Regions from separate parts of the Candidatus Syntrophocurvum alkaliphilum genome, predicted to be linked through region 1. Evidence: a T-box and tRNA genes for the amino acid it is inferred to sense, from the RefSeq annotation. Region 1 holds a T-box; the other holds one or more tRNA genes.
What was found. The T-box of region 1 lies ahead of pheS (phenylalanine--tRNA ligase subunit alpha). A T-box ahead of a tRNA ligase gene usually reads a tRNA of that ligase, here a tRNA-Phe.
Positions count from the first base shown of each region.

Region 2: it encodes a tRNA-Phe, which carries the amino acid that the T-box ahead of pheS (phenylalanine--tRNA ligase subunit alpha) is inferred to sense. The anticodon was not compared.

Region 1 covers NZ_CP046457.1:1,121,232-1,136,405, forward strand. Annotated here, with positions in the region: gene SYNTR_RS05485 (DUF421 domain-containing protein) at 81-776, opposite strand; gene polX (DNA polymerase/3'-5' exonuclease PolX) at 834-2,504, opposite strand; gene SYNTR_RS05495 (cell division protein ZapA) at 2,509-2,787, opposite strand; gene SYNTR_RS05500 (nucleoside kinase) at 2,983-4,653, opposite strand; gene pheT (phenylalanine--tRNA ligase subunit beta) at 4,964-7,018, opposite strand; gene pheS (phenylalanine--tRNA ligase subunit alpha) at 7,030-8,052, opposite strand; T-box leader at 8,095-8,323, opposite strand; gene SYNTR_RS05515 (TrmH family RNA methyltransferase) at 8,499-9,284, opposite strand; gene rplT (50S ribosomal protein L20) at 9,356-9,712, opposite strand; gene rpmI (50S ribosomal protein L35) at 9,731-9,928, opposite strand; gene infC (translation initiation factor IF-3) at 9,929-10,462, opposite strand; gene thrS (threonine--tRNA ligase) at 10,709-12,616, opposite strand; gene SYNTR_RS05540 (DUF445 domain-containing protein) at 12,638-13,240, opposite strand; gene ytxC (putative sporulation protein YtxC) at 13,405-14,316, opposite strand; gene SYNTR_RS05550 (PAS domain-containing protein) at 14,568-15,174, shown strand, end outside.
Region 2 covers NZ_CP046457.1:1,232,204-1,247,377, reverse strand. Annotated here, with positions in the region: gene SYNTR_RS06025 (response regulator transcription factor) at 1-209, shown strand, start outside; gene SYNTR_RS06020 (hypothetical protein) at 372-857, shown strand; gene SYNTR_RS06015 (DUF2726 domain-containing protein) at 920-1,474, opposite strand; gene thrC (threonine synthase) at 1,696-3,204, shown strand; gene SYNTR_RS06005 (cofactor-independent phosphoglycerate mutase) at 3,262-4,476, opposite strand; gene splB (spore photoproduct lyase) at 4,635-5,660, opposite strand; gene kamA (lysine 2,3-aminomutase) at 5,671-6,945, opposite strand; gene ablB (putative beta-lysine N-acetyltransferase) at 7,100-8,050, opposite strand; gene kamA (lysine 2,3-aminomutase) at 8,019-9,281, opposite strand; gene SYNTR_RS05980 (hypothetical protein) at 9,652-9,834, opposite strand; gene SYNTR_RS05975 (hypothetical protein) at 10,003-10,179, shown strand; tRNA gene SYNTR_RS05970 (tRNA-Asp) at 10,263-10,338, shown strand; tRNA gene SYNTR_RS05965 (tRNA-Phe) at 10,447-10,522, shown strand; tRNA gene SYNTR_RS05960 (tRNA-Gly) at 10,531-10,605, shown strand; tRNA gene SYNTR_RS05955 (tRNA-Cys) at 10,719-10,794, shown strand; tRNA gene SYNTR_RS05950 (tRNA-Leu) at 10,835-10,923, shown strand; gene SYNTR_RS05945 (CCA tRNA nucleotidyltransferase) at 11,073-12,374, opposite strand; gene SYNTR_RS05940 (hypothetical protein) at 12,956-13,693, shown strand; gene SYNTR_RS05935 (SAVED domain-containing protein) at 13,770-14,291, shown strand; gene SYNTR_RS05930 (Card1-like endonuclease domain-containing protein) at 14,317-15,174, shown strand, end outside.

The DNA of each region.
Region 1 (15,174 bases):
TCAGCCTTTAGTTTTTTATAGTTACTTTTTGCAGCAGAACCAGAACCTTAAATATATCTAAAACAAAAAGGGTATTATGTTTACACATCTTCTTGTTTTTCTTTATCATTAGAAACTGCTTTGTTTTCTAACAAATCAATCCTTTCTAATAGTAAGTCAATTTTATTCTCTATATTTTTTACAGAATCCTGTAAACAAGGTTGCTCTTCTTCTTCAACTGGTTCACGCTTCATTCTTTCAAATATATCTTTCCTAGCTAATGGTTCTATGGTTAATAACTCGTTAGGGGACCTTTTTGTAATACCTAAATCAGATTTAGATATTGCTTCCGCCTCATCTTTTAATATAACACTAAACCCCCCACAAGGCTCTAGTATACCTTTATCTACATTATCAAGGTCTCTAACCCCTTGTTTTCGTAACTCCTGTAGTAAATCATCAATATTAAACTTTTCTTTACGTAAATTTTCTTTAATTATTTGCCCATTGCTAATAAGAACTACAGGCTTTCCACTAATAATATGTGAAAGTTTTTGGTTTTTTAATGAAAGAAATCCCATAGTATATTCTAGTACAGCTAAAGTTGCCAGTACAGCAATTCCTTCATAAAAAGGTATACTTCTATCTAATGCTACAGCAATAACTGTATGTCCAACCCCTGTCATAACAACAAAATCAAATGGCCCAAGCTCACCTAGAGCTCTTTTGCCAAGAAGCCTTATCATTAGTAAGGCTAAGAAATACATACCTACTGCTCGTAGTGCAAAATCTATCATGAAAATATCCTCCTTTGTAGAGGTTCCATGTTTTAGTATTTAGCCTTACTAAGATGATTATTCTTTTATATAATTTATCAATTTTTCTATATCCCAAGTGTTAACTACGTCTTGTGGTTCAAGCCAACCCCTTCGGGCATTCATAACACCATATTTAAGAATATAAAATTCATTTTTATGATGAGCATCACTATTTATAGCTATTTTAATCCCTAACTCTTTTGCCTTTCGTGCAGTTATTTCATCTATATCTAATCTATCTGGATGAGCATTTATTTCTAAAATAACTTTATTTCTTTTAACTTCCTGTAAAATTTCATCTATGTCTAACTCGTATGCAGATCTACGACTCAGTAACCTACCAGTTAAATGCCCTAATATTTTCACATGTTTATTATTAATAGCAGTTATGATTCTTTCGGTTTGTTTATTTTTATCAAAATTAAAATTACTGTGTACTGAAGCTACAACAATATCTAAATCCCTTAATATATCATCATCAAAATCAAGACTTCCATCTTTTAATATATCAACCTCAATACCTTTGAGAATCTTAATATCTGAATATTTTTCATTTATACTATCAATTACTTTACCCTGTAATTTAAGCTTATCTTCGTTTAAACCACCACTAATCGGAAGTGATTTTGAATGATCAGTAATAGCAATATACGATAATCCAAAAAGGCGTGCTGATTCTACCATATCTTCAATCTTACTTGCTCCATCACTCCAGTCAGAGTGAAGATGTAAATCCCCTTTAATATCAGATAATGAAACTAGTTTTGGAATTTGATTATTCTTAGCAGCTTCTAGTTCACCTTCATCTTCTCTTAGTTCAGGTGGAATATAAGATAAGCCAATTTGGTTATAGACTTCCTCTTCACTTCTACTATCTTTTAATAATCTTTTATCACAATTAGCAAAAAGTTTATCCCTATGTTTTCTTGATCCAGTTGTATATATCAGTGAGCAATAATAATCTTCCATAGAAACAAATATCAATTCAAATGGTATATTATAATTCAAATAACCAGTAATATTGTTTTGATTTATGGTTTCTATTTCTTGCAAGCTCCTAAAATTTGCAACCTTTTCTTTTACCTTAGTATAATCATCTGCAACAATTAAAATATCAATATCACCTATAAGGGATTTTCTTCTTCTTAAACTTCCAACAATACTTAATTTTTTAACATTTTCAGATTGGGCAATAAAATCAGCAAATTCTTCAGCAATAGGTAAAGCAACCCCTAAAGTAGCCTTACCCCCACTATTTTTTACAGTTTCTATACTCTTGATTATATTATATTCTGTCTTTCCTCCCATTCCATTGAGTTTTCTAATTTGTTTATTCTTAGCTGCTTTTAGTAAATCATCTATATTATCTATACCTAGTTGATTCCAAATAGTTTTAACCGTTTTAAAACCTACCCCAGGTAAAGCTATAATTTCTAGTAAACCCGTAGGTACCTCCTTGGTTAATTCATCATAATAGGATGATCTGCCATTTTGTATTAAGTCTTCTATGGTATTTTTTACAGACTTACCAACTCCAGAAATTTCGTTAAGCCTGTTAGCATCTGATAACAATCTAATATCTGTATCTAAATGATATATAGATTCTGCAGCTTTTTTATAAGCTCTAACTTTATAAATATTTTCTCCTTTCAACTGTAATAGATTAGCAATATTTTCTAATAATATTACTACTTCTCTATTTGTCATTTATCTACCCCATTCTATTTTTTCTTTCTTCTTCTAAAGTTTTTACTAATTCATCATAGTCTTCTTGGAGTTTATTTAGCTCGTCTGCTAAATTTAAAGCTGTTAAAACGGCAACCTTAGTTTTAGATAAATTAGGGTTGCGTTGTTCTACCATCTTCATTCTTCTATCTATATAGGAAGCTAACATAGTAATATAATCAGGGTTTTCATCACCTTTCACTACATAGTCTTCGTTAAATATAGTTACTGTAACCTTATTTAAATTATTTTTATCATAGCTCACCTAAACATACTCCCTTCATAAGCTAAGTTAAATTAACCAATTCTATACTTTATTATTTATTTCCTCCCAAACATAAAAAAACCAAGATATGTTATTATCTTGATTTATAATATATTTCATTAAACCATGTAATGTACTATATATTTTTTTAACAATGTAACAATAAAAACTAGAACCTAAGGGCCTAGGTTTTACCTAATGTTTAAAACAACTTCCTCCAATAAACTCTCTTAATATAGAGTTATTTGGAATATCATCTGTTTCTATAGGTCTAAAGTAGCTTAAAAATTTTAATAATCTTTGAGCTTCAGTATACTCTGGTTTAGAGTTGTCAATATTTTTTAATAAGTTTTCGGCTTGTATTTTCAATGCTGATAACTCATAAACTAATGATGAATTAAAAATTACATCTGCTTGTTCTTGAAAAGGAAAAATATTTTTATCTTCACCTCGTCTTACCGAAGGCCATCTACTAATAGTACCTAAAGCTGAATATCCACGCGTTCTACTATCTCTAACCATTCGTCGAATTAAGCGACAATCGGTTGTAGGAATTCTATTGGTAGTATCAAGATTTAATTGAGTTAGTGCACTAATATATATTTTAAATTTTTTATCTTTAAATATTGATTTTGTTAAACGCTCATTCAAGGCATGAATACCCTCAATTATAATTGGTTCACCTTCTGGTACACTTAAAGGAACACCATAAGGCTCAGCTTTACCAGTTTTAAAATTATATATGGGAATTTCTACTTCTTCTCCTTTAATTAATTTGATTAAATGTTCATTAAATAAATCTAACTTTAAAGCTTCTAATGCTTCAAAATCATAATCCCCATTTTCATCTTTAGGAGTTAACTCACGATCTACAAAATAATTATCTAACGAAATTGATACTGGTCTTCTACCATTAACTCTTAACTGAACAAGTAAGCGCTGTGCTAATGTTGTCTTACCTGATGATGAAGGACCAGAAATCAATACTAATCTTATATTTGAATCATTACAGATCATATCTGCAAAACTAGCGATTTTTTTCTCATGTAATGCTTCATTTACCCTTATAATATCTCCTATATCCGAATTTTCAATAATATCATTTAGTGCTGCAACATGAGGAGTATTTAACATTTTAGCCCATGATTTAGATTCATTAAATATATTAGCTAACTTTGGTTGTTCAATGTAGTCTTTAATTGTAGTAGGATCATCTTTTTCTGGTGTTTGTAGTATAAGCCCTGGCTTATATTGCAAAAGCTTAAACTTATCCACCATTCCGGTAGAAGGTAACATAAACCCATAAGAATATTCATAAAAGCCATCAAGTTCATATACATGAACATTTACTTTATCTCTAAAATTTAATAGTCTAACCTTATCTAATTGTTCCTGTTGCTCAAAAATTTTAATTGCCTCTTTTTTATTTATAAGCTTTCTATTAATTGGTATATCTTTGGCAATTAAATCAGTTATTTTATTTTTTAAATTTTCTATTACATCCTTGGATATTTCTTCATCTTCAAATTCACAGTACAATCCATTAGATAAAGAATGCCTTACAATTAATTTTTTATGAGGATATAAATCATTAGAAGCTTTTAGTAATAAAAAAGCTGCAGTCCATCTATAAACTCTTAACCCCATTTCAGAAGTAATATCTATTAATTCTACAGTGCAAGGCTTTTCGAATCGATAGTTCAAATCTACTAAGCTTTTTTCTATTAATCCAGCTACTGGAGGTAATGCTAACTTACTTTCAATTTGGGAACAAAAATTCCTGAGCGTAATCCCCGATTCTACTTTAATTAATCCATAGTTTTTAATGTTTATTTCTATTTCAATATTATTTTTAGGATTAGTCATGCATATCGCCTCCTCTTCCCCTATGTTTTATATTATACCATTATAAAAATGAACTATATATTCTTATGAGGACTTACTATTTATATACTTGTTTAATTATTAAAAGAATCAAATATGTTATTAGTTATTATAAAGTTCTTATAACAAAAAAGAGTTAGTTAGAATAATTATCCGCACAAAAAAAACACAATAAAAGAGGGCCTCGCGCCCTCTTTTTCACGGCTGGTTAGAACCATTATTAACCGTGCTTTTATGGGTTTACTTTACTATATTCTCCTTTAGCTTGTTTAATTCTAATTTCCAATATTTTTTAACGTAAACTAGCATTAAACTTTTCTTCTAAAGTTTTGATTATTGTCTCTATTATGGGATTAACATCATCATCAGTTAATGTTCTCTCGAAAGATTGATAAGTCATTCTTAACGCTATACTTTTACAGCCTTCTGGAACCTGATCACCAGTATAAATATCAAAAATATGAATATTGGTTAATAGTTCTGAACCATTTGCCTTGACTACATCTAATACGTCAGCTGCTTTAATTTCATCATTTAATACTATTGCCAAATCTCTTTCTATTGTTGGAAACTTAGTTATAGGACTAGACATTCTCTTTTCTGTAGATAATTCGAAAAGCAAATCTAAATCAAGTTCAAAGGCACAAGCCCTTGGTTTAATATTAAAGTTTTCAAGAACTAGAGGGTGTACTTCCCCTATTATACCTAAATCTTGATTATTAACTTTAATTAACGCTGATCTACCTGGGTGATAAGCATTACCTTTAAACTCTTCAAAAGAATAATCTTTAATGCCCAACTGTAAAAATACTTCTTCAACTATTCCTTTTAAGTAGTAAAAATCCATTTCTGTTTTGCGATTAAGCCAGTTGTTATCAAGGCTACCTGCAACTATAGCTGCAACAGTTGGTTTTTCATCGGGTAGTTTATCAGTACTTTTAATAAACACAGATCCTATTTCAAATAATGCAAGATTAGTATTTTTTCTAGCTAAATTCCTACTTACTGTATCTAGTAAACCAGGTAACAAAATAGTTCTCATTACACTTTGTTCTTCAGATAATGGATTAGCTATAGTTACCACTTCTCTTAAAGGACTTTCTTCTGGCTCATTTATCATGTCAAAATATTTAGGGCTAATAAAGCTATAATTAATCACTTCATAAAGATAATGTGATAATAATAATTTAAGATTTTCTGTGAATTTTTGCTTTTTATTAAGCCCACCTTCAGTACCACTAGAAGCAGGTAGAACAGATGGAATATTATCATATCCATACAACCTAGCCACCTCTTCTATTAGATCAACTTCCATCTCTATATCAGGACGATATGATGGTACATCAATAACAAACTTATTACCTTTATCAGTAACATTGAATTTTAGTTTAAGTAAATAATTTTTTATTTCTTCAGCAGTTAACTCAGTTCCCAAAATAAAATTCACTCGTTCTGGTCTTAGCTCAACTTTTTTTAATTCAACAACTTTAGGATAAGCATCACATATACCTTTAACTACTTCTCCATTAGCTATATCTTGTATTAATTGAGTAGCTCTATTTATAGCATAGATTACTCCATTTACATCTGCACCCTTTTCAAAACGAACTGATGAATCACTACGCAATCCAAGTCTTTTAGAGGTTTTCCTAATACTTATACCTTCAAAGTTTGCTGATTCTAATAAAACTGTTACCGTACTATCATTTATTTCAGTGCTCTCTCCACCCATTACACCAGCTAATGCGACTGGAGTGTCACCTTCAGTAATTACTAACATTTGACTATCAAGCTCCCGCTCTACACCATCTAAAGTTGTCAGTTTTTCTTGGTCTTTAGCCCTTCTAACAATAATATGTTTTTTTTCAGACAATAAATCATAGTCAAAACCATGTAGTGGCTGGTTAGTTTCTAACATTACATAGTTTGTTATATCAACTATATTATTTATAGGGCGTATGCCAGAATTAATTAATTTATCCTGTAGCCATTGTGGTGATTCTTCTACCTTAACATTTTTAATTACTCTAGCAGCATATCTTTTGCATAAGTCAACATCATTAATGTCTACCTTTATGTAATCATTAACATCTTCACTGTTTTCTTCTATTTTTATCTCTGGTAGTTTTAATTTTGTTTCATTTAATGCTGCCACTTCACGAGCTAAATTTATTAAACCTAAGCAATCACCTCTATTAGGAGTTAAATCCAGATCTAAAATCTCATCATTGCTAACTTTTTCAACACCCTCTATTGCTATACCTGCCATAGTTAAATTATGTGCAATATCTTCTGATGTCCATTTAGTATCTACATATTCTTTTAACCAATTTAGTGAAACTCCCATTATAACACCTCCTAAAACTGAGTAAGAAAACGTTTATCATTATCATAAAATAGTCTCAAATCATTAATACCATATTTGAGCATAGCTATTCTTTCAATACCAAGTCCAAATGCAAAACCTGTAACCATATCTGGATCATAACCACCATATTTAAGAACTCGTGGATTTACTATGCCAGCCCCTAAAATTTCTAACCATCCAGTTTGAGAACAAACTCTACATCCATCACCTTTACACATAACACATGAAATATCCATTTCTGCACTAGGTTCAGTAAATGGAAAAAAGCTAGGTCTAAAACGCACCCTTACATCGTCACCGAATACCTTTTGTGCAAAAAGCATTAAAGTAGCTTTTAAATTTGCAAATGTAACTCTTTCATCAATTAATAACCCTTCAATTTGATTAAACATAGGTGAGTGTGTAGCATCATCATCTTTTCTATACACTTTTCCCGGCACAATTATCTTTACTGGCACTTCTGGTGCTAATTTTTCCATAGTCCTAACCTGTACCGGTGAAGTGTGAGTACGAAGTAATACATCTTCACTTATGTAAAAGGTATCTTGCATATCCCTAGCTGGATGATCTTTAGGAACATTTAATGCCTCAAAGTTATAGTAATCTAATTCTATTTCTGGTCCTTCTGCTACACTAAATCCCATACTTATAAATATATCTTTAATTTCATTTGTAACTTTAGTAACCGGATGTATTCTACCACTAGCAACGGGTACCCCTGGTAGAGTTACATCAATTTTTTCTTTAAGCAATCTCTCTTCGAGCTGTTTGTTCTCTAACTCCTTAGCTCGTTTATCTAGCAACCCCTCTAATTTAGCCTTAACATCATTTGCAGATTTACCAACCTGAGCTCTTTCTTCAGGGGACAGATCTTTCAAGCCTCTTAAAAGTAAAGTAATTTCCCCTTTTCGACCTAATATTTTAACTTTTATCTCGTTTAATACATCCAGTTTATCTGCTTGTCTTATTCGATTTACCACTGAACTCTCAATTTCTTTTAATTTTTCAAGCATTTTTAAACCTCCTTACCAGAAAATAAAAAAACTTCCATCCTATAAAGGGACGAAAGTATATTCCGCGGTACCACCCAAATTAGCTGGTATAATATACATTACACCAACTCTCTTCATTACCTTAACGGTGGCAACCGGATCGACCTACTATGATTCAATCTACTGCTCCCAGGTGAATTCGCATAACATTCCCATAACTGTACTTACAGTCCATGATACAGTCTCCCTGTATGGTTCACATTATGATACTAATCCTGTTCATTGCATTTGATATTATTGAGTTATAAGCATTTTATATAATAAATAATAAACAATACAACCAGATGATTCAAAAAGGCGCCACAGGTTATTTGCCTGTTCTGACATATTGTGTACCCTCCTAAAGTATAGGAACAACCAAACTTACGTTGATTATATCATACGAAATTTTCTAAAACAAGGAGCGGCTAACTATTCCTGCGCTGTCTGAATGTTTCACTTATTATAATACCACAGGCTATAGCAACATTCAAAGAATCAACTTGTTCATCAATTGGTATTTTAAAATAAAGCTGACATTCATCTTTAACTTCTCTACTTACTCCACTGGCTTCACTGCCCATAACTACAACCATACTTTGGTTAAAATCTACATTATAAAAATCATTTTCAGTTCTAAGATCTGTACAAGCAATAGTATAACCTTTGTCTTTTAGTAATCTTAAGTGTTGAATACCTATATTAGTAAATACTGGTATTTTAAAAATCCCTCCCATAGTTGACCTTACGACTTTAGGACTGAAAGGATCTACATTACCAGGTGTTAACAATACTCCATCAACTTTCATAGCCCAAGCTGTTCTTATTATCGAACCTAAATTACCTGGATCTGCAATTTGATCAAGTAACAAAAAAATATTATTTGCTTCTATTACATCTATTAAAGAGCACTCTGGTTTTTGCACAATAGCAGCAATACCTTGGGGTGTTTCTGTAGTACAAATATGATTTAATAAATTTGTATCAATATTGTACCAATCTATTTGAGGGTTTTCCAAAATATAGTCCCTAAATTCATCAACTAAATCATCCATTAAAAAAACCTTTTTAGTTAATTTAGTTTCTTTAAGTGCTTCTTCAACTATTTTTTTACCTTCAATAAAAAAAGCATTTTCTTGCTGCCTAGTTTTTTTGTTTCGTAATTTATATGCTAGCTTTATCTCTTTGTTGTCTTTTGATGTTATTACTTTCATGTAACCACCTTATTATAGATAAAAGAGTATGACCTAGTCATACTCTTTTTATGAATGATTATTTATTGCTCCTAGTTAGCAGCTTTTTTAGAAGCCTCAGCTAACTCACTAAATGCTTGAGGATCACCAATAGCTAATTCAGATAGCATTTTACGATTTACCTCAATTCCAGCCACTTTAAGACCATGCATCATTTTGCTATAGGTAGTCCCATTTTCACGGGCTGCTGCATTAATACGAGCAATCCATAGTTTTCTAAAATCTCTTTTCTTCAGCTTTCTATGAATATAGGCATATTGTCCAGATTTCATCACCTGTTGATTAGCTACTTTAAAAAGTTTAGACTTACTTCCTCTATAACCTTTGGCTGCTTTTAAAATTTTTTTATGTCTTTTACGAGCACTTACTCCTCGTTTTATTCTTGGCATTATTACTACCTCCTGTCACTATTTATAGGGAATTAATCTATATATTTTTTTCGTTTCTGCCTTACTTACCAAATCTGGTTTACGAATTCTTCTTTTTCTTTTAGGTGGTTTATGTCCTAAAAGATGACTTCCAAAAGCTTTTGATCTTTTAATCTTGCCTTTGGCGGTTTTCTTAAATCTTTTTGCAGCTCCTCTATGACTTTTCATTTTTGACATTTATTCTGCCTCCTTACTGACATTATCCTGTTTTGGAACAAGAATCATTACCATATTTCTTCCCTCAACTTTAGGAGGTTTTTCAACAGATGATATATCAGATAATTGCTCAGCAAACTTTTCTGATATCTGTTTTCCAATTTCTGGATGAGTGATTTGTCTTCCTCTAAACATAATAGTAAATTTTACTTTATCACCAGAATTTAAAAACTTGCGAGCATTTTTTGTTTTTGTTTGAAAATCATGTTCATCAATATTAGGTCTCATTTTTACTTCTTTAATAGATATTACTTTTTGTTTTTTCCTAGCTTCCTTTTCTCTTTTACTTTGTTCAAATTTATGTTTTCCATAATCCATTAAACGACATACTGGTGGGTTAGCTGACGGCGCAATCTCTACTAAGTCAAATCCCCTGTTTTGTGCAGTTTCTTGAGCCTCTCTTACTGGCACAATACCTAATTGCTGGCCTTCTTCATCGACTAGCCTAACCTCTTTAGCCCTAATTTCCTCATTTACTCTCCAATCCTTACTAATAAGAATTTCACCTCCTGAGTTTAATAAATAAAAAAAGCGAGTTTGTAAAAACCCGCTTTTTATTTCAATAATACTACTTTTGCAATCTATTATACATTTAATAATGCAACTGTATATTACTGAAATACCTTACGAACTTTCGTAGTAAGGTGAGAAGCTGGCTTCTACTTAATATTCCAAATCATAGTTTAGCACAAATGGTCCTGCCATGCAATGCTGATTGAATTTTTTCTATAATAGTTAATACTATGATGTTTTATTTGCTATCTCATCTTTAATCCTAGCCTTAAACTCTTTTATGTTAATAGCTCCTAAATCTCCTTCTTTACGCTTTCTTACCGCAACAGCTTCTGATTCTATTTCTTTATCTCCCACAATTAGTAAATAAGGAATTTTCATAAGCTGACCTTCCCTTATTTTATATCCAGTTTTCTCACTTCTGCTATCAACTTCCACCCTAATGCCTTCTGCTTTAAGTTCTTCGTAGACTTTCTGGGCATAATCATGATGTTTATCAGTAATAGGTAAAATTCTAGCTTGTACAGGTGCTAACCATGTAGGAAATGCTCCACCATAATGCTCTGTAAGTATTCCTATAAATCTTTCAATACTACCATATACAACACGGTGAATCATAACTGGTCTGTGTCTTTCTCCATCTTCACCAACATATGTTAAATCAAATTTTTCTGGAAATTGAAAATCTAATTGGATAGTTCCACATTGCCATGTTCTATCGAGAGAATCTTGAAGATGAAAATCTATTTTAGGCCCATAAAAAGCACCATCACCTTCATTTACCTTATAGTCAATACCCTTCTCATCCAATGCTTGTCTTAAAGAACCAATTGCAAAATCCCAAATCTCATCAGAACCCATGGAATCTTCAGGGCGAGTAGATAGTTCTACATGATATGGAAAACCAAACAAACTATAGAAATGATCTATAATATCAATAACAGCTTTGATTTCATCTATAATTTGATTTGGTAGCATAAAAATATGAGCATCATCTTGTGTAAATGCACGTACCCTCATTAACCCATGAAGAACACCTGATTTTTCATGTCTATGAACTAAACCCATTTCACCTGTTCTTAAAGGTAAATCCTTATAGCTATAAAGGTTCTGCTTATATACAAGAATTCCACCTGGACAGTTCATAGGTTTAATGGCAAAATCATTATCATCTATATTGGTGAAGTACATATTTTCTTTATAGTGATCCCAATGTCCAGACTTTTCCCATAATTCACGATTTAATATAATAGGAGTACGTATTTCTTCATATCCTGCTTTTTCGTGTTCATCACGCCAAAATTTTTCTAGCTCATTTCTTAAAATCATACCCTTAGGTAAGAAAAATGGAAAGCCAGGCCCTTCTTCTAATACAACAAATAGTCCTAATTCTTTTCCTAATTTTCTATGATCACGCTTTTTGGCTTCTTCAAGCTTAAATAAATGATCATCTAGCATTTCCTTTTTAGGGAAAGATGTACCATATATTCTTTGCAGCATTTTCCTTTGCTCATCACCACGCCAATAAGCTCCAGCAAGGTTCATAAGCTTTATTGCTTTTAATTTGCCAGTTGTTGGTACATGTGGTCCTGCACATAAATCTACAAACTCACTTTGTTCATATATACTTATTACTTCATCTTCAGGCAATTCTTCTATCAACTCAACCTTATAATCTTCATTGCATTCTTTGAAAAATTTTATAGCTTCTTGTTTAGATAATTCTTTTCTAATAAATGGAATGTTTTCTTTAATTATTTTATTCATTTCTTTTTCTATAATATTTAAATCATCAGGGCTAAATGTATGGTTACTATCAAAATCATAATAATAACCTTTATCAATTGGTGGACCAATAGCAAGTTTACTTTCAGGCCATAATCGTTTAACAGCTTGTGCCATAACATGTGCACTAGAATGTCGATATACTTCTTTAGCCCTATCATCACTAAAATCTAATATCTCAAGCTGACCATCATGAAAAATAGGTGTATTTAGATCAATTAGTTCATCATTGAATACAGCAACCACAGCATTTTTAGCAAGCTTAGAACTAATATCCTTAGCAATTTCCTTCAAAGAGGTGCCTTTAGAATATTCACGTTTACTTCCATCATTTAAGGTTATAGTTATCATATAAATACCTCCTGAGTTATATTAAGTTATAGGAAAAAATACTAATATTAGCACTTGTATTACACCAATAAAAAAACCAAGTATTCCACCTAATAATTCTATAAATCGCAATTCTTTCGAAGTCGTTTCTCTTGTAAGTGTTTCTAAATCATCCAAATCAAGACTATTTATTCGTTCTGTAATTATATAACTTATTTTAACCTGGTTATTTAAATGTTCCTTACCTGAGATAAAAACTTGTCCAATTATATTTGATGCTTCTTGTCGCATTACTTTTTCTAAAAGTTCAAGTATATAGTTATTTATACGTGTTGGTAAAAATTTAGGCAAATTTGCATTTACCCTTAGTTTAATCAAATCTATTATTTTTTCTATTAACTTTTCCTGTAATTCTGGTGTATTTGCTCTATCTATCACATCGTTTAAAGACAAAAGCTCACTTTCAACTAGTTCTCCTATCTTAATTGCAATATCAGCCCTTCTTGTAGGAAGTAAACCTTGTATCTTTAACCCTAAAATATTTATCGGATTTTGAGGCCAAAATAATAGTTTTATAGCAACTACATTAGTTAAATATCCTATAAATGCACTAATCAAAGGAATAGCTAATAATTGATATTGCATTAAAATCACCTATCTATGTTTCCTTAAGAATATACCAGATTTTGTTTTTTACCGCAATAAAGAGAGTCAGGTAAGCAAACCTGACTCTTCTATTATGCTATAATTTTATTAAATCACCAAACTAAATCTTACTTAGTAATCAAAAGAAGTACAATATTTATTAGCTATTGTTCAATCTGTGATTTTAATTTTAAACATCGGTCACAGTTAGAGCAGTTAACTATTTTTTCATTAAAAACTTTTTTTATTATTTCCACTGGTTCACTATAATCTATGGCACTTGTATTATGCAAAACAATCTTTTGTGGAGAAATAGTAATTAAAATACTGATTAAAACATCATCTAAACTAGTATCATTCATAATAATATCATCTAAATAATAATCAATATATTTTTCTTCAATTTTCACTCCATTACCATCCCACAAATAAAACAGACCATCTTCTTTCATAAATAAATTAACTTCAAATACTCTAGGAGGCTGAGTTTCAACAAAATATCTTAAAAGCTTAATAAACTCATTGTATTCTTTTTCATTTCTTAACTCTTCATAAGCTAATTCAATTGCAAACTTTATTTCTGTTAAATAATCCTGCATGCAAAAATTTATAAAGCCTTCTATAACTAAGAAATCATTATCTTCTATATACTTAAGAATTTTATTTGCAATCTTATTTTTGCGACTAAAGTTAAGCAATAAGTTTATACTATCGTTATTATTATATAATCGTAAAAATTCCAGTGATTTATAATAAACAATCTGCTTATCTTGATCTGAAATAACTTTATAATTTTTTATTATTTCCTTCCATAATAATTTCTTTTCCCAAGTTTCCGCGATATATTCAGCTAAAAGTTCTGACATTTGATGTTTAAATATATAAATAATATCATCTTGATTAAAATAACGATCTAATGTATAACCTTGTAATTCTAAATTTATTATGCTTGCATTTTCTTCTCTGTCCACCTTTATACCTAAATTATAGCCACGCTCCTGTAACCAAGAAAAATTGTCTTGTAAAAGGTCTAATAACCTATCACCATCAGTTATAATTTTTAATTTATAAGTCATAAAATTGACCTCCTAATGAAAGGTTAGTTTATTATATGTTTAGCATTTTTTCATTATTCAGCTTTAAAACCATTAAAATATGGAATAGGTTTTAAAAATAAATGAATTTTTTTGATTTAATACCAAATTAACCTTTAATCTATAACTTAATAATTAATTATTTTTTTCACAAAAATACATAAAAACCATTAACTAATATGTCATATTTTGTTACAATAGGGCATGGTAAATTTTTATTGGGGGTATAAGGATTGGTTAACACACAAGAAATTAAAAATTTATTTAGCGAAATAATTTTTCAACTAAACCTTCCTGTTGCTATTTATACTATAAAAGGTGATTTTTTAACATGTAACAACTCTTTTACAAATAGATCAGGCTATACTTATAAAGAATTACTAAACTTTAAATTATCTGATATTTCTAGTTTTACTAACACTAGTTTAACTACCTATTTTGATAATTTCTATGATTACAGAGATTTTTTAACCAATAAATACTATAAGGAAGAGACATTAAAAACAAAAGACGATACAGAATTTTTAATTTCTATTGAAAGATACTCAGTTAATTGGCCTGAAGAACAAAGCACAATTTTACTTATTACAGATATATCACTTTCCAAAAAAGCAGAATTAATTACATTAAATGAATACGAAGAATTAAAAGCTTCCTACCAACAAATAGAAGCAATGAACCAAGAATTAGAATTTTATCAAATTAAACTCAAAGAAAAAACCATAGCTAGTGAAAGAGAACTAAAATATTTAGAAACAGCACTTTGGGGAGCAAATATTGGACTATGGGAATATGATATAAAATCACATAGCTTTTTTATTAATGAAAAAGCTTCACAAA
Region 2 (15,174 bases), 110 kb from region 1:
ATCTTGAAAGACTTACTCCTAGGCAACGTGAAGTATGGAAATTAATTGCTCAAGGTCTAACTACAAAGGAGATTAGCCATAATTTAGGTATTGGTGTAAAAACAGTAGAAACCCATCGTACTCAACTGATGGAACGATTAGAAATACACGATATAGCAAGTTTAGTACGCTTGGCTATGAAGATAAACCTAATTCATGAAAATGAATAAATTTTCCACTAAAAGTTAAGGTATTTGCTGATAAAAACTAAGGTATTATCCTTAATTACATATCTTCTTTAAGACTTTATACTATTAGTAAGTTAACAACTTAAAAATTTCTAGAGATAAGAAATTTAATCTATTATGTTATTATTATAAGGAGGAGTTAAAATGTTAGAGAACAAAAATATTAATCCGGTGGCAATGTGGTCTCAAAGTTTTAATATGATGAATGAAATGGCGCAAAAGATGTGGGAGGTGAACAAAGTTAATTATAAAAACATTGAAAGCATTAATGAACAATTTTTAAATGCTATAAGTAAAACTATGGAAACTAGCAAAAAAACACAAGAAGAAATAAAAACTAGTTCAAATTCCTTAGGTGATCAATTCTTTACAATGGTAGAACAATTTGTAAAAAACCAACAAAGTCAAATGGACCTATTTACCAACAATTCAGAGCAACTAATGAAATCATTTAAAGATAACTGGGAACAAACAATACAAATGACAACAGAAATGAGCAAACAATATCAAAATCCTTATATGTTTATGCCTCTACCTTATCAATACTTAGAATTGCAAAATAAGATTGATGAGTTAAATCAAAAAATTACTGACAAAGATACCAGCAATAAATCTAAGAATAATAAATAAGGAAAAAGAAAATAAAAAGGAGCTTGATTCAAAAATCAAGCTCCTTTAAAGTTTAAAACAATTTATAATTCCAATCCTAATTCTATTAATTCTGCTTTTAACTTTTCAATATCTTGTGGTGAATTAATATCAATGGAGAAATAACCTAGCCCACACGATTCAATAGCTTTCTTAGAAAAGCTATCTCCAGCCCCACGTCTTTTATCTTCACTAACTTCTATACTTATTACTACTTGAGGTGTTAAATCAGGAAGTTCAAAAATCACTAAATCTAAAGTCTTATCCCTAATTCGATTATAATATTCTTCGGCATTATTAGCAGTCATAGGAACAGTTATTACTTCTGCTAAGCGCACTCTAGGAAAAGCAGCATATTTACTATCCTTTAGCAGTTCTGAAAATAATTGATATAATCCGAGGTCTTTGCCTGTTATCAAATGATTTTGCATTCTATAAGGCATATTGTTCTTATTACTCCATCTATCACCAACATCTATAACCTTACCTTGATTTGGCTTAGAAGGTTTAACCTTAGGTTTGCCTTCTCTTTCCTTTACATAATCCCAAACAAGTTTAGTGATGACTATAACTAAAAGCAACCCAATCAGCTGAATCATTAGGTTTCCTCCTTATTTAATCTAATTATTATCTTTATATATTATACAAGATATGTAACAAAAATTAATATTAGTTTACAATACTTATGAAAAAATACAAAAGAACAAAAATTTTTACCTTTTTGTAAACTTATTATAAAATGTATAACAGATTATTTAATAAGTTCACAGCTATATTTACTGTATAATTTTAGTGTTTATATAAAAGAGGAGGTTTTTTAGTGAAATATCAAAGCAGTAGAGGAAAATATTCTGGCATAACATCTGCCCAAGCAATAAAAATGGGTATATCTCCTGATGGTGGTTTGTTTGTACCAGATTTTATACCATCACTTAACTTAGAAAATATAGAAGAGCTATCTCAACTAACCTATCAAGAAAGAGCCAATTATATATTTGCAAATTACTTAACAGATTTCACCAATGACGAAATAGAGCATTGTGTTAACTCAGCCTATAACACCCATAACTTTGATGATGAAAGAATAGCACCTATAATACAGCTAAACAATACTACATATATACAAGAACTTTGGCATGGTCCTACCTGTGCCTTTAAAGATATGGCATTACAAATACTACCATATTTTTTATCAGTAAGCAGACAAAAAACAGGTGAGAAAAGTGATATAGTTATACTGGTAGCTACCTCAGGTGATACAGGTAAAGCTGCTTTAGAAGGTTTTAAAGATGTAGAAGGTACCAAAATAATAGTGTTTTTCCCAGAAGATGGAGTTAGTGAAGTCCAAAAACAACAAATGATTACCCAAGAAGGTAATAATGTATTTGTATCTGCGGTAAAAGGTAACTTTGATGATGCTCAAAGTGGAGTTAAAAATATGTTTAGTAATATGCAAGTAGCGGAAATATTAAATAAAAATAATAAAAAATTATCTTCGGCTAATTCAATTAATTGGGGGAGACTCTTACCTCAGATAGTTTACTACATCAGTGCTTACATAGATTTAAGAACCCAAGGTAATATTGCAAAAGGAGAAAAAATAAACTTTGTTGTTCCAACTGGTAACTTTGGTAATATACTAGCCGGTTTTTATGCTATGAAAATGGGAGTACCAATAAATAAGCTAATATGTGCAGCAAATGCTAATAATGTTTTAACCGAATTTATTAATACTGGAACATACAATAAAAATCGTAATTTTGAAAAAACCCTATCACCATCAATGGATATTCTAATTTCATCTAATTTAGAAAGATTACTTTACGAACTAACAAATCATGATTCCATCAAAGTTAGTAAATGGATGGAAGAATTAAAGGATTCGGGTATCTATAAAATAGATGAACAAATTCATGATAAAATAAAACAAATATTTTGGTCAGACTATAGTACAGATCAAGAAACCTTAGATACCATAAAAGAATGTTGGGAAAAAGACCACTACTTATTAGATACCCATACGGCTGTTGCTAAAGATGTTTATGAAAAATACACTAAAGAAACAAAAGATGCAACTAAGACAGTAATTATCTCTACAGCTAGTCCATACAAATTTGGAAGTAGTGTAGCTAAGGCTGTACTAGATAAGGAAGTTATAAATAACAAAAATGAATTTGAAATACTAAATATACTTAAAGAAAAAACCAATATAAAAATACCAGAAGGACTTAAAAATTTAGATAAACGTGAAATACGACATACATGGGTAAGCACCAGAGATGAACTTGAAAAAACAGTACTTAATTTCTTAAATATAAAGGATAAATAAAAGCAAAATAATACGTATAAAAAAAGCCGCAGTATTTTACTGCGGCTTTAAACTCTTTTATTTAGTGCCTAAGAAAAAATAAGATATTAGTTCATGACCCTTTTTAAAATGCATTCCATTTTCACATAATTCCTCATCATAGGTTTTACTTTCATTAACCCATCTTAAATCCTTATCATAAATCATAAAAGGTACAGAATCATTAGTATGAGTTTTTTCAGATATTGGAGTATAATGATCAGGTAAAAGCATAATGCGTAATTTATCAAAGCTGTCTAAATCATTAACTGCTCTTCCAATGACCTCTTTATCAATTTGCTCTATTGACCAAACCTTACTATCCACATCACCTTGATGACCTGCTTCATCGGGAGATTCTATGTGTACAAATACAAAATCTTTCCCATTTTTCAATTCATTAATAGCTGCTTCACCTTTACCGGCAAAATTTGTTTCTACAGCACCAGTTGCACCTTCAACATCTATAATATCAAGTCCGGAGGCAATTCCTAGTCCCTTTACTAAATCAACAGCAGCAACTACAGAGCCATTAAGATTATATAATTCTTTAATACTAGGAAGAATTAATTTACTACCTTCACCCCATAGCCATATAGAATTAGCAGGCTTCAATCCCTTTTTCATACGAGCTAGATTAACTGGATGGTCTTTTAAGATAGCTGCACTCTTAACCATTAAATCATAAATTAGTGAACTACCTTCTCCTTTAGGCAGGTTATCACTTATTTTCTTTTCAGATAAATCATGGGGGGGAGTTAAGTTTAAGGTATCCAAAATATTATTTTTCCATACCATTACATGCCTATAACTCATACCGGCATAAAAGTTAATTATTTCAGTTCCTAATTCCTTATTAATAGCTCCAATTAACTGAGCTGCTTCCTCAGTACTTATTTCACCACCACTATAATCAACCATTGTTTTTTCACTATAATCTTCTTCATCAGATAAGGTAACCAAATTACACCTTAATGCCATATCATTTTCATCTAATTTTATACCCATGCTAACAGCCTCTATAGGCGATCTGCCAGTATAGTAAACCTCGGGATTATAACCTATAACCGAAAGGTTTGCCACATCACTTCCAGGTGGAAATCCCGGGGGAATTGTTTGGGCAGTGCCAATAATAGAGCTACTAGCTAAAAAATCAATATTTGGTGTATTAGCATATTGCAGAGGTGTTTTGTTACCTAAAGCCTCGATTTTATAATCTGCCATTCCGTCTGCTACTATTAACAGATACTTCATATTAATATCAACTCCTGTGAATAATTGCTACTATAGTATATCATTTATAAAAGCTTAAGTGTGACATGTAAACACAAAAAACAAGATAAATGAAACAGGGGACGGTTCTTTGTTCTATTGATGATAGAACAAAGAACCGTCCCCTGTTTCATTTATCTTTAAATAACATACTTAATTTCAGAGCCGGGAAACATATCATTAATATTTTCTCTAAAAAAATTTTCCATATCTTTTAGCATATCCTTGGTGTAGACATACTTACCATAACCAAACTGACCATACTTAAATTGTCGGTCCTTTTCTTCATCCATAGATAATTTAGTATCAGGAAAAACTTCTATAATATTTGAACGAGCTTTACGGGTAAATCTATGGGATATAACCTCAAAATCTATTTCTGAATAGTCTCTATCACCTAACTGATACTTCATATCAACTAAAAGTCTCTTATAATCTTCTTTCCAACCGTTTTCTAAAACTACTGGAGCAATAATAACACCACTTGGATATCCATGCTTTACTACACGAGAAAGAGTTTCTAATCGCGTTGCTAGTTTAGGTGTACGATGTTCATAATTTTTAATAACCTTATCAGAGTTTATACTAAAACGTATTCGCGTATGCTTCTTATGATCTATATCAAGTAAAGTATCTACCTGATTAAACTTAGTAACAAAACGAAGTCTACCTAATTCTTCACTAGCAAAAAACTCAATTGCTTTTTTTAATGCTCCACTATAAGGTTCAACTGGTATAGGGTCTGATGTAGCAGCTGCTTCAAAAAAAGTAACATCAGGCTTTCTTTCCTCTATATACTTTTTTGCCTGGGCTAAAATATCATCTACATTTACATATACTCTAGTATATGGTTTTTTACCCATTTGAGTATTGAGATAGCAGTACTCACATATACCTTCACAACCAGTAACCAAAGGCAACTGATAATGAGCTGAAGGCTTACAAGTGGCAAAATCCAAAGTGCGTCTTACTCCTACTACTAAGGTATTCTTTCCTTGAAAAAAGGCTTCCCTAGAATCCTTACCAGGAATACCAGTAACCCTATTATGTGATTTTAAAAAATCAATAGGTATATCTTCTTTCCTTAATTTTTTTATAATTTCTTTACCTATAGGATAATCTAGTGCTTCTTTTTCAAAAAAAACTCTTTTAGCTTTAATACCCATAAAACCTCCACTAATACGTTTTAAATCGGTTTCTTCGCATCTGCCGTATATTACCTTCAGGTATAAGTCTTCCTTTTCCTTCATACATTATTCTCTCAATCCCTACTTTAGGATCATCATAATGCTTTTTGCACTCCTCACAATTATTACAATGATTAACTACCCTTTCTTCCGGCTCTGGATAACTACTTATCATGCCTTCATAATTTCTCAAAACTACCATATGATCAGACTGCGAAATCATATATTGTGGTGAAACAGGAATCTTACCCCCTCCACCAGGAGCATCAATAACATAAGTAGGTACTGCTAAACCAGAAGTATGTCCTCTTAAAAACTCTATAATTTCAATACCTTGAGCTACAGAAGTTCTAAAATGGGCAAGACCACTTGAAATATCACATTGATATAAATAATAAGGACGCACCCGTATCTTAAGTAACTTATGAACAAGCTCTTTAATTATATAAGGACAATCATTAATACCTCTAAGAAGTACAGTTTGATTACCTAAAGGAAAACCAGCATCGGCTAATTTATCACATGCTATACTGCTTTCCTCAGTTATTTCATCAGGATGATTAAAATGAGTATTAATATATATCGGTTGGTACTTTTTAAGAATACTACATAATTCATCTGTAATTCTAAAAGGCAAAACTACTGGTGTTCTTGTGCCTATACGAATTATTTCTATATGCTTAATACTTCTAAGCTTTCTTAAAATTTTTTCAATATTAGCATCTGACATTAAAAGACTATCTCCACCAGAAATGATTACATCTCTAATAGATGGTGTTTCCTGCAAATAACGAAGTGCCTGATCTAACATCTCTACAGGTAGAGCCTTATCAGTAGTCCCAGCCATTCTGCGCCTAGTACAATGCCTACAATACATTGAACATTGATCCGTAACCAATAAAAGAGCTCTATCGGGATACCTATGAGTAATTCCCGGAACTGGTGAATCTACATCTTCAAACAAAGGATCATCCATATCATTATCATTATCTATTGAATTAATCTCAGTTACTGTAGGAATTGACTGTTTCCTAATGGGACACATAGGGTTCTCAGGATTCATTAGCATTGCATAATAAGGTGTTATAGCCATCCGTAAAAACTCCAAAGATTTACCAATGCCTTGTCGTTCTTCATCAGTTAAATTAACAATTTGTTCTAAATCTTCTATAGTTGTTATTCTATTTCGTAACTGCCACTGCCAACTATTCCAATCCTCCTTACTTACATCCTTATACAAAGAGGTCGCTACATAATTGCGCATTTAATTTACCTCCTGAAATCCTTTTATACTATTTTTAGTATAAAGATGTGAAATTAAGCATCAATTTTACAAAAAATATTAAATTCAAAGCAATAACTTATTTTTTAGCATAAAAAAAGAGCTAGTTTTTTCAACTAGCCCTTTTAAGAATTATCTAACAAATTTTTTGTGGATAGGTGCTTTTACACCATACATTCATATCTTCAAATCCACCTGAAATATTACAATTATTAACTAAAGTACCGGTATAACGATATCCATGTTTAGCAAAAACCATATTCATACCAAAAGAAGTACTTCTAGCAATAGTATAAAGACAATGTATATTTTTTTCAGGTAAAGTAGACTCCAAATTTTCCAAAAGTATGGATGCAAGTCCATTACCTTGTTCAGAAGAAAGTGTAGCAAAATCTGTCATTTCAGCACTTCCTACTGAATAATCTATTTCAGCAGAAGCTGCAGCTACTAACTTATCTTCAGCATTATATAACAAACCATATATAATATGATCTAATGTAGATTCAAGATAATTTGGATCACAAACTGGATATGGATATGTTGGGAAAACTTCTTTAAATAAACTTGCTAAATTATTCAAGTCTCCTGTATCCGCTGTTTTAAAACTATATCCATCTGGCATATTATTATTATTTTTTGCTTCCTCTGCTTTAGCTAAAACAGTTTCTAATACTGATAAATTTTCACTATGAGTCTTTGATTTGCCTCTATCTCCATAAAACCTTGAACATATAACAGCATTTTTCTTAAATCCAAAATAATCGTATATGACTGCCTCTGCACTAAAGCCATTATCAAGAAATAAACTAGAATTATTTTCGTCAATTTTTCCCCATACCTTACCAAACTCATTATAATTTGCTAAGTCATCAATGATACCTATAAATTCATTCATACCATCAGGATTAATAATATTAAAATCTAAAATTGAGATTCGTTCATTATATGGAGAAAAATCTAAATTAGCTCTAAAAAAATCCCCTTCTATTTCTCTTGTTATACCCCACCTAGATACATTTAACTGTTCATTGTTTTCAGTATAAATTTGTACATCATTAGTCTGTTTCATCATTATCCCTTCTTGCATTTCGTGTATTTCCTTCAGGTATAAGACTTATAGTATCATTATCATCACTATAAAGTTTCTCTAGTCCTATTATGTCCCGTTTTTTGTTTTTCTTACTATTACATATATTACAATCTGGTGGACATGTACAAGTTTGGTCTTCTGGCTCGGTATATACAGAGATTACACCTTCATAATTTCTAAGAATAGTTTTTCTTGAACCATAAGATAATAGATAATTTGGTTGTAGTGGAATTTTTCCTCCACCACCAGGAGCATCTACAACAAAAGTTGGTACTGAAAAACCAGAAGTATGACCTATTAAGGATTCTAATATTTCTACACCTTTAGAAATAGGAGTTCTAAAATGTTCAATACCTCTAGATAAATCACATTGATATAAATAATATGGTCTAACTCTATTTTTAACTAGAAGATGATTTAAATCTCTCATAATTACTGGACAATCATTTACATCCTTTAATAAAACTGATTGGTTACCTAAAGGAATACCAGCATCTGCTAACTTTCGAATAGCAGCCTTTGATTCTGGTGTAATTTCCATAGGATGATTAAAGTGAGTATTTACCCAAATTGGATGATACTTTTTAAGCATATCAACTAACTCATCATCAATTCGCATAGGAAGTACAACCGGAGTACGAGAACCAATCCTTATTACTTCCACATGTTTTATTTTTCTTAGTTCAGAAATAATTTTTTCTAGTCGCTTTGTTTCTAACAAAAATGGATCTCCACCTGATATAACTACATCTCTAATACTCTTATTTTCTTTTATATAATCAATGCCTTTTTGAATAGCAGATAATGATATAGTAGATCCTTCTTCTCCAACTTTTCTCTTTCTTGTACAATGACGACAATACATTGAACACTCATTAGTAGAAAGTAAAAGCACCCTATCTGGATATCTATGAGTTAACCCTGGTACGGGTGAATCAGCATCCTCATGTAATGGATCTTCTAAATCATAATCACTAGTATGTAGTTCTAGTTCACTAGGAATTGCTTGTATTCGAATAGGACATTTTGTGTTGCTACGATCCATAATTGATGCATAATATGGGGTAATTGCCATAGGGAAAAGATCTATTGCTTTTTTAATTTTGATTTCATTTTCCTTTGATATTTCAACAAACTTTTTTAATTCTTCTATAGTTGTTATATTATTTTTAATCTGCCATTTCCAATCATACCATTCATGATTTAAGTCTAGACTATCGACTTCCAAAGTATTAATAACTATACACCTCCAATAAATTTGAGCACCAAAAAGCATTTGCCAGTATATGCCAAAAATGGATATAAATTATAAGCTTTATGATATTATTTATTCTATTAGAAACACCTAATATATACAAATGCCATATAGATTAATATGCAATAACAAGTAGATTATTATAGGAACTATCAGGGAAAATTATAATATATATTTATTAATACTTTTATATTCTCCTAATACATACCCTAATTAAATGGCTATATTTAGGGGTGTATGAATAAAATCATGTAAAACAAATGTACTTAAAGATACTATTAGTATTATGAAGATATATTTAATTCATGACATTACACCGAGTGTCACTCGGTGTAATACTCAATTATTCAGGATATTTTTTTGAATATTTCTTAAAAGCATCCTTACCCTTAATGCTAAATTCTTGAAAAAGATTATTGAAATTGGCTAAAACAGCGGATGCATAGCTAAGTTTAAGTTTACCTTTGGCACTTGCTACTGATTCTTTATCCTTTTTATAACGACCCATCTGAACATCTTTGGGCATTTTATCACCTCCTTTAAATTAGTGTTTACTTGGTGAGTTTATATTATTAAAGCAATATGTTGGCTCATAATTTTTTTAATATGATACATAATTACTGTGAAAACTAGTGCATTGTGTTACGTTATATATTTATTTTCATATTATAAATAAAAGGGAGGAGGGGATAAAATGAAAATAAATAGAATGGTAAAAGTAATTGAAGCAAGATCATCTCGAGAACTAGAAAAACTAATTAATACATTTATATCTACAACTGATATGGAGGTAATAGAAATTAAGTATTCTATTACCAATGAGAAATTCACAGTACTAATCGAACTTAGAGAAGCACAATACTATGGATAATTCGTAAAAGAAAAATTTTAAAAAAATATTATCATGGTACTCTTGACTATACTAATGCCAGGTGATATAATTCTTAATGTTGCGGAGCTGTGGTGTAGCGGTTAACATGCCGGCCTGTCAAGCCGGAGATCGCGGGTTCAATTCCCGTCAGCTCCGCCATAAATTTACAAATGGATCTTAAAAAATATAAAATCTCTAAATTTACAATAACTATTGACTTTTTAACGAGCTCCATTTATAATGATTCTTGCACTAAAGAGTGCCTAAGCCTCGATAGCTCAGTCGGTAGAGCAGCGGACTGAAAATCCGCGTGTCGGTGGTTCGATTCCGCCTCGAGGCACCATTAGTTAAGCGGAAGTAGCTCAGTGGTAGAGCATCGCCTTGCCAAGGCGAGGGTCGAGAGTTCGAATCTCTTCTTCCGCTCCATTGATTATCTCGCGTTACAAAGGTAGCGCTTTTATTTTGCGATAAATATAACCATTGTTTTTCTTGCAATGGTCCCCCAAAATTGATATAATTAGCTTGCCCGAAATCACTATGGGCGGGTGGCGAAGAGGCTAACGCTGTGGTCTGCAAAATCACCATGCACCGGTTCGAATCCGGTCCCGCCCTCCATAGAATAAAAAATGGCAACAACAAATTAATAAGCTATCATGCCCGGGTGGCGGAATAGGCAGACGCACGGGACTTAAAATCCCGCGAGGTTAAACCCTCGTGCCGGTTCGACCCCGGCCTCGGGCACCATTATATAGGTAATTTGCTGAGACAGAGTTCTCAGCTTTTTTCTTTTTCTGTGTTTCTTTGTATTAGGTAAAAAAGTATTTAATTAAATCTTTTTTGCACCAAATTTGCACCTGAAATCATTCATTAGGAAGGTTTCTTTTATATGACATCTAGCAGTATTCATCTTGCACTATTTCTAGTAACTTATCTCTTCTATTAAATTCTGGATTTTCTAAAACCAATTCATGTAGTTTTTTTAAAATATCACCTATTTTAGGGCCTGGCTTAAAACCTAACTCCATTAAATCATACCCATTTATTTCTAAGTCAGCTATACTTAATACTTCATCACTTTCCAATATTTCTTTAACTAGCTTTTTATTATATTCAACATCACTTATAGCACTAGAATATTTACTTCCTTTAATATCAGCTATATGTAAATCAAATAAATCATCTATATTATCTGTTCCTACTCGATTTATAAATCTTTTAGCTTCAGCATGGCTTGAAAATCTATTTCTGTGCATATGTTCTTTAATTAAAATACTTACATTATTTATAGTTTTATTATCATATTTTAAACTTCTAAGTATATCTTCAGCCATTTGTGCTCCAACTTTTGGATGATTATAAAAATGACCAATATTATTTTCATCAATACTAAAAGTAACTGGTTTAGCTACATCATGTAAAAGAGCACCTAATCTAATATTTAACTTTTTAGGACTATGCTCTAATACTTCTAAAGTATGGCTAAAAACATCCTTATCATGATAGGGAGAATGTTGGTTGAAACCATATGAGTCTATTAACTCTGGTATAACATATTGCAAAAGCTCTAAACTAAATAATTGCTTAACACCATTAGCAGGATAATCTGAGAGCAAAATTTTTGAAAGCTCATCCCGAATCCTTTCGCTTGAAACATTATTAATTAAATGTGCATTTTTAAAAATACTTACTTTACTCTGCTCATCTTGCTTAAAATTTAATTCACATCCAAAACGAACAAATCGCATCATTCTAAGGGGATCTTCTTTTATCCTATCTACAGGGTCAAAATTAAACTTTATAATTATATTAAACAAATCATTTTTCCCATCACAAAAATCATAAATCTCACCATTAATATCCATAGCCAGTGAATTTATAGTAAAATCACGTTTTAATAAATTACTTTTTAACAGTTTATTAATATCCAAATTACTTTCACCACTATTAATAGAAGTAACCTCACAAGCATAGTTGCCATTAACAACTGTCAAAGTACCATGTTTTTCACCAGTACTTATAACCTTAGTAAATAGCCGCTTAATTTCATCTATTGTAGCAGTAGTAACTATATCAAAATCCTTAGGCTTTTTGTTAAGTAGGTAATCCCTTACACAACCCCCTACCAAAAAGCAATGGTTTCCAAAACTGTTAAGCTTATTAATTATAAAGTGTATTTCATCTGGTATATAAATCATTTTGCGTCACCCAGCTCATTTTTTGAAATCTTCTAATTTTTCATATTATATCAAATTTATAAATGGTTATTAGGACAAATCTATTACAATGTTTAATAAAAAATATCCACTTATTAGTAAGAATTTACTATTTTTAAGAGGTTATTGGCATATTATGGCGTATACAATTAATTATTAGATTTAATTAATTAAATGAAGTATTAATTATATTATTGTAATACATTTGTCATAGTTAAAAGAATAATTGGGTTTTATTATATAAACATAGTTATAATTTTTTCTTAAATAAGGGGGTGGGAAATAGAACCTAGGCTTTAAATAGCAATAAGTTTTCTTATCTTATGCTAAGTTGGATATATAAGATAAAAATTATATATCCTGATTAATATTTGATTATAATTTATAAAAAAACTTTAAGGGAGATGAGTATATGCAAACATATAAAATCTGCCATTAAAAGGGAAGGGACATAAAACAAGTTATTACCAAGGTTGATACAAATGACATATTAGAGGAATCTAACTTAGTTCAATTCCTCATTAAAGGATATGTAAAAATTGAATTTACAAAGGGAGATGTTTATGAAAAATAATAAATTAAACGTTTTATCAATCATGATATTAATAATAATATTCATGGTGTCAGGATGCTCTTGCTCTGATAATGGGCAGAAGAAAGAAGAAAATGAAACCAGTCATGAAAGCCAGATAGATTTTATAGAGTCATTGACAGCAGAGGATTTTAAAAATAAATGCTTAAGCAAACTGTTTGCTATAGAAAATGATGAAATTATGCCTGGTTTTACCTTAGAAGACTATGAAAGGTTTAAAGATTACCCAAAGTATAAAGATATTAATAATGATCCATTTCAGGAAGACGATGGCATTCATAGAAGTTATACAGTAATTGGTCGTGATATAGGCGACGGTGACTACCGCTCTTCATATGAATTAATGTCAGAAGATTTTATTGAAACTGGTAGGTTGTGCTTTTTCGGGAAAGAAGTAGCTGAAGAATACTATGAGGAACATTTAAATATATGTAACGCATCTTTTGTGAGTGTTACTCATTTAGTTTATAATAATGCAAAAAATCAAAATGCTGTTCAAGGTATAATTTATTTAAAACCTGAAAAAGAAAACGATCTTGGATTAAAACCAAATAAAGTATATAAAAGAGACATAGAGATTAGTTTTACAGAAAACGTTAGTTGTCTTGAAACTAATCAAACAGGACCCATGATTCATAGAGTAGTAGGTTTAGAAGAAGAGTTTACTTTAACTCCATATAAGGAACTTCCTGATATTATTGCCAGGTAGCCTACAGCATACATGATAGAGTTGCTGAACATGGTTCTGTATATTAAAAACATTTAGCTAACGAATGGAGGTTTATATGCCCTACTTAGACATTGTTTCTTACATCGGTTCAATTACTAGCATCATTGCATTTATACCAGTTTTATATGCTTTATGGCTACTAATAACTGTTACTAAGAAAAGAAAACAAGAGCTAGAAAGGATAAGGAGAGAGCCAGGACAAAGACCAGTATTTTTAATAGTAGATGCTTTAGTAGATCAAGATATTCAAGCACAAGTAGAAAATTACATTGCTAATCAACCTGAATTTGAACAGTTTAAAAGAAACGGTACAATTCCAAAAGACATGATTATATATTATAGCCATAATTATGAAATCAATAATAGTAATATTGATAAAATAGTTAAGGATATTAGAAAATCAAAAAGCCAGATACAAAAAAAAGGTGTAGATAAAATACATTTGTTTATGGCAGGTCCTATAATGTTAGCAGCAGTAATTGGTGCAGAACTTAGTAATATGACATCAACTCTGATATACCAAAACACTCCCAATAAAGGTTATGAATGTTGGGGACCTATGCAAAGACCAAATTAAATCTATTATTTAATAGGAGACTATTATGACAAGTAAAAAATATTTATCAATGATTATATTAATCAGTGACCAAACAATTCCTAATTTATTAAGTGTTATGCACTATAGACCAAACACTATCTATTTTATTCATAGTAAAGAAGAACGAATGATCAAACTCAAAAATGACCTAAAAACTACTATTTCTGAAGAAATCGATGAAGTTAAATTTATCGAAAAAAAACTACAAACTTTAGATCCAACTTCTAGTTATAATACTTGTTTGGAGATATTAAAAAATGAAAACCAAAAAACTATTATAAATGTTACTGGTGGCACAAAACTCATGTCTTTTGGAGCATTTCAAGCAGGTTTTGAAATGGATGCCCACATTATTTATGTAAATACAGATAACAACTGTTTTTTAAATATGAGAACAGGTGATATAGATGGATATTTACCAAAGCTAAGTATCCATCACTTTATTAGACTTAGAGGAAAAGCTTATGATGAAACATTAAATAATTTCTTAAAAGAAAAAAGACCACATTTAGAGCAAATTATTAATGACATTGTAAACATGAATGATAAATGGAAAGATTTTTGCAAATATTTTAATAAAGAAGATAATTACAATAAAACAGAACTCCTTATTCCTTCAATATATACATCAATTATATTTTTACTTAGTAAAGTTAACTTTATAAAAACAAACAAATTAAACATAAACTCTGATCATATTGAATGTATTATTAATAAAGATGTTAGGCATTGGTTTTTTAAACCTTACATGCCATCATTAATATACTCCTTTTATAAATTAATGAATCACAAAAATATAGATGATATTGGTATCAATAATTATTCTGAATTATATATAAGTACAAATTCTCAATTAAATATA